DNA from 3 places in the Cupriavidus sp. HY129 genome. Region 3 is predicted to be linked to each of the others. Evidence: predicted binding sites of a transcription regulator. Region 3 holds the regulator's gene; each other region holds the start of a gene.

Region 1 (3,278 bases), on a different replicon from region 3:
CAGGCCTCGCCGCTGGACAGTCGCTCGCCCATGTAGAGATGCAGGACCGTGCCCCCGGTGTACTTCGATTGCAGGGCTTCCTGACGTGCCAGCGCCTCGAATGGATCGTCGGTAAAGCCGACGGGCAACTGCGACGAGTTCGTGTAGTAGGGCTGATCGGCCGTGCCGGCCTGCAGGATGTCGGGCCAGCGCTTGCGGTCTTCACGCGCGAAGCGATACGTGGTGCCTTCCGCGGGCGTGGCCTCCAGGTTGTACATGTGGCCCGTGGCTTCCTGGAATTCGACGATCCGCCCGCGCACATGGTCCAGCAGACGCATCGCCATCGCGTGCCCGGCTTCCGTAGTGATGTCGTACGCATCGGCCGAGAAATTGCGGATCATCTCGTTGATGCCGTTTACGCCAAGCGTCGAGAAATGATTGCGCAGTGTGCCCAGGTAGCGCTTCGTGTAGGGGAACAGCCCTTCGTCCATCAACTGCTGGATACGCTCGCGCTTGGCCTCCAGCGTGTCGCGGCCCATGTCCAGCAGTGAATCGAGCCTGTTCAGCAGTGCGGCTTCGTCGCCTTGATACAGATAACCAAGTCGCGCGCAGTTGATGGTGACCACACCCAGGGACCCGGTCTGCTCCGCACTGCCGAACAAGCCGTTGCCGCGCTTGAGCAATTCACGCAGATCCAGTTGCAGGCGGCAGCACATGGACCTGACCATATTGGGCGTCAGGTCCGAGTTCACGAAGTTCTGGAAGTACGGCAGGCCGTATTTCGCCGTCATCTCGAACAACCGCGCAGCGTTCTCGCTTTCCCACGGGAAATCCGGCGTGATGTTGTAGGTGGGGACCGGGAACGTGAAGACGCGCCCTTTGGCATCACCCTGCGTCATCACCTCGATGTACGCACGGTTGATCATGTCCATCTCCGCCTGCAGGTCGCCATAGCGGAACGGCATTTCCTCGCCGCCGATGACGGGCACCTGTTCCTTGAGATCGTCGGGACATGTCCAGTCGAACGTCAGGTTAGTGAATGGCGTCTGCGTGCCCCAGCGCGACGGCACGTTGAGGTTGTAGATCAGCTCCTGGATGTGCTGCCTGACCTCGGGGTACGTCATCGCGTCCTTGCGGATGAAGGGCGCCATATAGGTGTCGAACGACGAGAAGGCCTGCGCGCCGGCCCATTCGTTCTGCATCGTCCCCAGGAAATTCACGATCTGCCCGACCGCGCTCGACATATGCCGCGGCGGCGCGGCTTCCACCTTGCCAGGCACGCCGTTGAGGCCTTCATGGAGCAGAGTGCGCAACGACCAGCCGGCGCAGTAGCCGGACAGCATGTCGAGATCGTGAATATGAAAGTCACCTTCCCGGTGCGCGGCGCCAGCCTCGGGCGCGTAGACATGCGAAAGCCAGTAGTTGGCGGTGACCTTGCCGGCCACATTGAGGATCAGGCCGCCCAGCGAATAACCCTGGTTGGCATTGGCGTGAATCCGCCAGTCCTTGCGGTCCAGGTATTCATTGATGGACGACTCGACGTCGACAGTTGTCGCGCCCCGGATGTTCTGCTGCATCGCACCCCTCCCGTGCTTACGCACAAAATATGGGGTGAATTATCTATATCGACACCATAGGTGGTGTTGCGACAGATCAAACGGCGACACCGCTGGGGGGCGCGACACATCGGGCGGCGGGTCGGGCAGATCTCGCCAGCAAGGCGATCCAGACCTCGACCGCCCGGTGCCATCTGGCGCCGGATGCGCCCTTCCCCGGCCCCCGAGTGCCTAGTTCACCTGCCGGGTACGGCCCGTCCAGTACGGTTCCCGCAGCGCCCGGCGCAGCAGCTTGCCGGATGGATTGCGCGGCATGGCGTCGATGAAGTCGATGCTCTTGGGCACCTTGAAACCCGCGATGCGCTCGCGCGCCCAGCCCAGAATGCTGTCGGCGTCCGCGGCCACACCCGGGCGCAGCACCACCATCGCCTTGACCGCCTCGCCCCACCGCTCGTCCGGCACACCGATCACGGCCACGTCGGCAACGGCCGGGTGGCCGTAGATGGCACTCTCCACCTCGGCCGGGTAGATGTTCTCCCCGCCGCTGATGATCATGTCCTTGACCCGGTCGTGGATATAGAGGTAACCGTCCGCGTCCATGTAGCCGGCATCGCCACTGCGCAGCCAGCCGTCGGCGTCGATGGTGCGGGCGGTCTCTTCCTCCTGCTTCCAGTAGCCCGCCATGTTCTGCGGCGAGCGGATCACCACTTCGCCCACCTCGCCGGCAGCCAGCCTCTGGCCATCCGGCCCGACCACCGCCACCTCGCTACCGGGCATGGCCTTGCCGGCGGCGCGCATGCGCGGGACATCGGCGGGCGTATGGTCTTCCGGCGGCAGCGCCACGATCGTGCCCGTGGTCTCCGTCATGCCGTACTGCTGCACGAAGCCGCAGCCAAACACCGCCATGCCCTCGCGCAGCAGCGCCGCGGGAATCGGCGACGAGCCGTACAGCATGTGCTTGAGGCGTGAATAGTCCACCTGGCGCGCGCGCGGATCACGCAGCACGATCTGCATCGCAGCCGGCACCATGAACAGCTTGCTGATGCGGTCGTGCTCGATATAGTCGAGCACCTTGCCCGGATCGAATTCGCGCGCCACGACACCCTTGCAGCCGACCAGAACACCGCGCACGCCCCAGCCTGAACCGCCGATATGCGCCACCGGCATGGCCACCAGCGACACATCTTCGTCGTTCCATTGCGACCAGTCGGCGCCTTCGCGCAGCGAGATCTCGGTACCACTAGTCAGGTTGCGATGCATCAGCATCACGCCCTTGGGACGTCCGGTAGTGCCAGACGTGTAGAGCTGCAGCACCACGTCAGCAGGCTTCGCTTCGTGCGCCGGTGGCGTATCCGGGCACGCATCGCGCCAGTCCGTGTAGGCCGGCCAGTCTGGCTCCCCGCCCTCCATCGCCACGGCGCGGCGCACCAGTGGCAGCGCTGGCAGCAGGTTGCGAACCGATGCCGATGACTCGGGGCCGACAAAGACCAGCGTCGCGTCGCAGTGCGAGACGATGTACTGGATTTCAGGCCCTGCCAGCCGCCAGCTCACCGGCACAATGACGGCCCCCATCTTGGCCGCGCCAAAGAATAGTTCGAAATAGTGGTCGCTGTTCTTGCCGACATAGGCGATGCGGTCGCCAGCCTTCACGCCGTCGGCCAGCAGGGCCTGCGCCACACGATCCGTATGGCGATCGAAATCGGCAAACGTGGTCTCGCGGCCTTCGAAGGCGTACGCAATGGC
Region 2 (3,278 bases), 350 kb from region 3:
CCACGTTCCCGATCAATCTCCCCGCGCACCTGGAGGCGATGGAGCGCGAGCTGATCCTGCGCGCCTTGCGGCAGACCGGCTTCAACCGGACCGCCGCGGCGCCGCTGCTGGGTCTGAACTTCCGCCAGTTGCGGTACCGGATCGAGCAACTTGGCATCTGCGAGGAGGATGGGCGCAGTGGCCGGGACGATAGCGAATCGCTGGCCGAAGGGGAGGGGCGAGATGTCTGACGCCGCAGGCCGGGTCCGTGACTGGCAGCCCGACGCCGACGGCTGGATCCCCGCGGCCCGCCGCGTGCCGTCCCCGAACTTCGACGCCCGCCCCGAAGGCATGGCGGTCGATGTGGTGGTACTGCACAACATCAGCCTGCCGCCGGGGCAGTTCGGCTCCGACGATATCGAGGCGTTCTTCCAGAATCGGCTCGATGCCACGCGCCATCCGTTTTTCGAGACGATTCGCGACGTCCGGGTATCGGCCCACTTCCTGGTCCGTCGCGATGGCGAGCCGGTTCAGTTTGTCGCCTGCACGCAACGTGCGTGGCACGCTGGCCAGTCCGACTATTGCGGACGCCAACGCTGCAACGACTTCTCGATCGGCATCGAGATCGAGGGCGCCGACGACCAGCCGTTCACGCCAGCGCAATACGAGACGGTGGCCGCGCTGGTGAGTGCCCTGCGGGCCGCCTATCCGATCCAGGGCGTCGCTGGCCACAGCGACATTGCGCCGGGGCGCAAGACCGACCCAGGCCCCCACTTCGACTGGAGCCGCTTTGCGAAACAGGCCGCGCTACCGCCGGCGATGATGCCGTACCGGCACGCAAGGTAGGTTTCCCAGGGGGGGCCAAATAGGGTGCGCCGGGCCCCGAATCGTCACGACGGCTGCCACATTCTGGGGCACCTATCGCCGACCTGTTCCCATAGAAATATTTTCAAAATCTTGTGCGCCACCGAACGGCTTGCCGCGAACCCTTGAGGCAGCGGGCTTTGCGGGATTGTGGCGCTGCCGCACCGCCGGCCGGGCAATGTGAAAGCTGATTGTCAAGACTGGTCATTCAGGCTCGTTTCACTATACTTAGCCCAGATTTTCGATGTGACCACTATATCTAGTGGTTTTTCCGGGGAGCCGACCCAAGAGTGAAGCCTCGCCGCAGCAGCTTGCGGTGTGTGCGTCACAAAATTCAACCGGGTCGGGCTGTAAAAGAGTCCCTAGCAGAATGAACGCCTGTGCAGTTTGGTTCTCGCCTGGCATGGCCAGTGTCGAGTGTCTTCTGGAGCGCATTTTGCTAGGGACTTTGTCATCTTCAGCAGAAGTCTTCAATACAAGGGTTAAAACAGGAGTTACCTCATGCAAACGGCCCAAAACGAACAACAAACCACTGGCGTGACTGGCGTTGCTGGCGCAGCAGCCGGCATTGCGCAGCAGAGCCCCGTCGCTGCAGGCGTTACCTATCAGGACTACAAGCTGATCCGCCGTAACGGCGCCGTGGTGTCGTTCGAGCCGAACAAGATTGCCGTGGCCATGACCAAGGCATTCCTGGCCGTCAACGGCGGCCAGGGCGCGGGATCCGCGCGCGTGCGCGAGATCGTCGAGCAACTGACCCAGAATGTGGTGCGCGCGCTGGTGCGCAGCCGTCCGAACGGCGGCACGTTCCATATCGAAGACGTGCAGGATCACGTGGAACTGGCGCTGATGCGCTCGGGCGAACATGAGGTGGCCCGCGCCTACGTGCTGTACCGCGAAAAGCGCACGCAGGAACGCGCCCAGGCCAACGCGCAGGCGGTGGCCCGCGTACAGGAGGCCGGCGTGTCGTTCAACGTGACCGATAACGGTGTGACGTACCAGCTGGACCTGGCGGCGTTGCACGCGCTGATCGATAACGCCTGCAGCGGCCTCGGCAAGGCCGTCAGCGCAGAGCCGATCCTGAAGGAAACGCTCAAGAACCTGTACGACGGCGTGCCGATGACGCAGGTCTACGACTCCGCCATCCTGGCTGCGCGCACGCTGATCGAGAAGGACCCGGCCTACAGCCAGGTGACCGCCCGTATCCTGCTGCACACGATCCGCAAGGAAATCCTGGGCGCCGAAGTGACCCAGACCGAGATGGCGACGAAGTACGCCGAGTACTTCCCGAAGTTCATCGCGCGCGGTATCGAAGCCGAACTGCTCGACGAAAAGCTGGCCACGTACGACCTGGCCCGCCTGGGCGCCGCGCTGGACGCCTCGCGCGACTTCCAGTTCAACTACCTGGGCCTGCAGACGCTGTACGACCGCTACTTCCTGCACGTGGACGAAGTGCGCATCGAAATGCCGCAGGCGTTCTTCATGCGCGTGGCCATGGGCCTGGCGCTGGAAGAGAAGGACCGTGAAGCGCGCGCGATCGAGTTCTACCAGCTGCTGTCGTCGTTCGACTTCATGTCGTCGACCCCGACGCTGTTCAACTCGGGCACGCGCCGCTCGCAGCTGTCGTCGTGCTACCTGACCACGGTCTCGGACGACCTGGAAGGCATCTACGAGGCGCTCAAGGAAAACGCGCTGCTGTCGAAGTTCGCTGGCGGCCTGGGCAACGACTGGACCAACGTGCGCGCGCTGGGCTCGCACATCAAGGGCACCAACGGCAAGTCGCAGGGCGTGGTGCCGTTCCTGAAGGTCGTCAACGACACGGCCGTGGCCGTGAACCAGGGCGGCAAGCGCAAGGGCGCGGTCTGCGCGTACCTGGAAACGTGGCACCTGGACATCGAGGAATTCCTCGAGCTGCGCAAGAACACCGGCGATGACCGCCGCCGCACGCACGACATGAACACGGCCAACTGGATTCCGGACCTGTTCATGAAGCGTGTGATGGAAAATGGCGAATGGACGTTGTTCTCGCCGGCCAGCTGCCCGGACCTGCATGACAAGGTCGGCAAGGCATTCGAGCAGGCCTACCTGGGCTACGAAGCCAAGGCCGCCAACGGCGAACTGAAGCTGTTCAAGAAAGTGCCGGCCATGCAGCTGTGGCGCAAGATGCTGGGCATGCTGTTCGAAACCGGCCATCCGTGGATCACGTTCAAGGACCCGTGCAACATCCGCAGCCCGCAGCAGCACGTGGGTGTGGTGCATAGCTCGAACTTGTGCACGGAAATCACGCTGAACACGAACGAGAGCGAAATCGCCGTGTGCAACCTGGGTTCCGTGAACCTGGTGGCCCACCTGATGCAACAGGCCGATGGCACGTACGTGCTGGATCACGCCAAGCTGCAGAAGACGATCCGCACCGCGATGCGCATGCTCGACAACGT
Region 3 (3,278 bases):
GGTACTACCACGAGGAAGCGCAAGTTCATTGGGCGTGATATTCGATGCGCCTGCCGCTCGCCTGGGCAGCGAATGGGAAGCAGGGTGCGCCCTGCACCGGCTGGTCGCGTTTTCGCGCCCCCGGTGCTGGACGCCAGTGCCTTCCCCGCGCGCCCTAATACGCGAAAATTCCGCAATACAGAGTAGCGTCGACAGGCATCCGGTTTCCGTACCGGCCGTGCCATCCGCTCTCCCTTTTAAACAGACGAGTCACGCCATGTTTGAACGTAGCCGCTTCACGATCGAGCAAATCGACCCCGAAGTCTTTGCCGCGATCCAGAAGGAAAATCAGCGTCAGGAAGATCACATCGAACTGATCGCTTCCGAGAACTACACCTCGCCGGCCGTGATGGCCGCCCAGGGTTCGCAGCTCACCAACAAGTACGCCGAAGGCTATCCCGGCAAGCGCTACTACGGCGGTTGCGAGTATGTGGACGTGGTGGAGCAGCTCGCCATCGACCGCGTGAAGCAACTGTTTGGCGCCGAAGCCGCCAACGTGCAGCCGAACTCGGGCTCGCAGGCCAACCAGGGCGTGTTCTTCGCCATGCTCAAGCCGGGCGACACGATCATGGGCATGAGCCTGGCCGAAGGCGGTCACCTGACCCACGGCATGGCGCTGAACATGAGCGGCAAGTGGTTCAACGTGGTCAGCTACGGCCTGAACGCGCAGGAAGACATCGACTACGACGCGCTGGAAAAGCTGGCCCACGAGAAGAAGCCGAAGCTGATCATCGCCGGCGCATCGGCTTTCGCGCTGCGCATCGACTTCGAACGCATCGCCAAGGTTGCCAAGGCAGTTGGCGCCTACTTCATGGTGGATATGGCCCACTACGCCGGCCTGATCGCCGCCGGTGTGTACCCGAACCCGGTGCCGCACGCCGACTTCGTGACCACCACCACCCACAAGAGCCTGCGCGGCCCGCGCGGCGGCGTGATCCTGATGAAGGCCGAGCATGAGAAGGCCATCAACTCGGCCATCTTCCCGGGCATCCAGGGTGGCCCGCTGATGCACGTGATCGCCGGCAAGGCCGTAGCCTTCAAGGAAGCGCTGCAGCCGGACTTCAAGGCGTATCAGGAACAGGTGGTCAAGAACGCCGCCGCACTGGCCGAAACGCTGATCGCCCGCGGTCTGCGCATCGTGTCGGGCCGTACGGAAAGCCACGTGATGCTGGTTGACCTGCGCGCCAAGAAGATCACCGGCAAGGAAGCCGAGAAGATCCTCGGCGACGCCCATATCACGGTGAACAAGAACGCGATCCCGAACGATCCGGAAAAGCCGTTCGTCACCTCGGGCATCCGCCTGGGCTCGCCGGCCATGACCACGCGCGGCTTCAAGGAAGAAGAAGCCCGCCAGGTGGCCAACCTGCTCGCCGACGTGCTGGACAACCCGCACGACGAGGCCAACATCGCCGCCGTGCGCGAACAGGTTGCCGCACTGACCCGTCGCTTCCCGGTCTACGGCTGATTCGCCAGTCGATCGCGCTATAGTTAGCGCACACGAACGGCGCTGTCACCTCTATGGTGACAGCGCCGTTTCAACAACCGCAGGACCGCAACAGAAATCGAAGATGCAAAATGCGGTCAGGCTCTTACATTCAGGTGGTCAGGCATGAAATGCCCCTTCTGCGGTCATTCCAGCACCCAGGTTCTTGACAGCCGCGTCTCGGAAGATGGCGATACCGTGCGCCGCCGACGCCGCTGCGAAGCCTGCGACCGCCGCTTCACCACCTACGAGCGGATCGAGCTGTTCTTTCCCGCCATCGTCAAGAAAAATGGCTCGCGCGTGGACTACGCGCGCGCCAAGCTCAAGGATTCGATGCGGCTGGCACTGCGCAAGCGGCCAGTTTCCGCCGAGGCCATCGACGAAGCGATCACTCGCATCGAAGAAAAACTGCTGGCTCTGGGCGAGAAGGAAATCCCGAGCAGCCAGGTCGGCGAGCTGGTCATGCGCGAGCTTCGCAAGCTCGACAAGATCGCCTATATCCGCTTTGCATCCGTGTATCGCAGCTTCGAGGACGTTTCCGAATTCCGGGACATGCTCGACGAATTCTCGTCATCCACCCCGCGAAAGGGGTAGGAAGGACCGCAGAAGCGCTGTCTCATCACCACTTGCTGCTCTTGGGTAGAGCGAGGCAAGCGAGCGCGCTTGCAGGTCCGCCTCACGGCCTGTGTGCAACCCGGACCTCGAAAGCCAGACTTGCGTGATGTCACGCCCCTGACGACTCTGGCACTGACTCGGATGTTTCCGGGCTCGACTCGGAAACACACTGACACCAATCCTCCACAGCCAGACACGTCCTGACACCATCCCCGCCGTTATCGTGGCCTTCCGTTCCAATCGAACCGATACGCCATGGTTGCCCGCCTTCACCCCCGTTCCCCTTCATTGACTTCGTGCCGAGGTCACGTCCTGTTCGAGGCATTGCTGAGCCTGGCCGTCATCGGCCTCGGCGCGATACCGCTGGGGATGCTCGGCACGGTCTGCCTGCGCTGGACCGGTGAACAGGAACACCTGACCACCGCCCTGATGCGGGCCGCTGAACTGGCCGAAGCAAGTGCAATGGCACTGCAGCCACCCGGCAACGACGCGCTCCCGATCCCGCTTTGCGGATTGGCCGGGCAGCAAGAGCGTTGCGTGCCAGACAAACGCCTCGCGATCGCGACCATCGAGAGCCGTTCTCCGACGGATGCAGCCGGAATTGACACCATGCCTACCCGGCTGGCATTGTGGGTAGCACCATGAGGCCAAGATCGCAGCAACACGGCTTCACCTTGGTGGGCATGATGATCGGTGTCGCGCTTGGCACGATTGCAATGCTCGCTGCGCTGACCATGTGGCAGGTCATGCGGGACGCCTATGCCAGTGTGGCAGACGGGATCGAGATCGAAGAGCGCGGTCAGCGCGCATTGGCCATCATCGCGCATGCGATCCGGCATGCGGGCTGGATTCCCGCGCAGGTTGCGCTGGAGCCCGCACACCCCGCCCCACAGGGGCCGCTTGAAGGCCATGACGATTGTGGTGCGCCGTCGATCGATGACGGGCTGGAATGTGGGCGACGCGGCGTCCGTGGCAGCGATGCACTGCTGGTGCGATTTTCCGGCAGCGGCCGGGCAACCGACCCAAGCCTGGCCGACGGCACGATGACTGACTGCAGTGGCTACGCGCTGCCTGCAAAAACAGTTGGCGACGGCATCGCGCCGCCAGCACACCATGCCGCGACCAACGTCTTCTATATCGG

The links. Region 3 encodes NrdR, which represses ribonucleotide reductase genes. Its sites were predicted from a motif close to CACNANATNTNGTG; they were not measured.
Region 1: the regulator NrdR is predicted to act here: its motif matches at 1,609-1,622, upstream of K6G35_RS23540 (ribonucleoside triphosphate reductase).
Region 2: the regulator NrdR is predicted to act here: its motif matches at 1,095-1,108, upstream of K6G35_RS13780 (ribonucleoside-diphosphate reductase subunit alpha).

The regions. Positions count from the first base shown of each region.
Region 1 covers NZ_CP083255.1:1,603,411-1,606,688, reverse strand. Annotated here, with positions in the region: gene K6G35_RS23540 (ribonucleoside triphosphate reductase) at 1-1,556, opposite strand, end outside; gene K6G35_RS23535 (fatty acid--CoA ligase) at 1,767-3,278, opposite strand, start outside.
Region 2 covers NZ_CP083254.1:3,003,170-3,006,447, reverse strand. Annotated here, with positions in the region: gene K6G35_RS13790 (sigma-54-dependent transcriptional regulator) at 1-230, shown strand, start outside; gene ampD (1,6-anhydro-N-acetylmuramyl-L-alanine amidase AmpD) at 223-825, shown strand; gene K6G35_RS13780 (ribonucleoside-diphosphate reductase subunit alpha) at 1,345-3,278, shown strand, end outside.
Region 3 covers NZ_CP083254.1:2,653,859-2,657,136, forward strand. Annotated here, with positions in the region: ZMP/ZTP riboswitch at 1-74, shown strand, start outside; gene glyA (serine hydroxymethyltransferase) at 257-1,504, shown strand; gene nrdR (transcriptional regulator NrdR) at 1,649-2,116, shown strand; gene K6G35_RS12155 (hypothetical protein) at 2,393-2,782, shown strand; gene K6G35_RS12160 (PilW family protein) at 2,779-3,278, shown strand, end outside.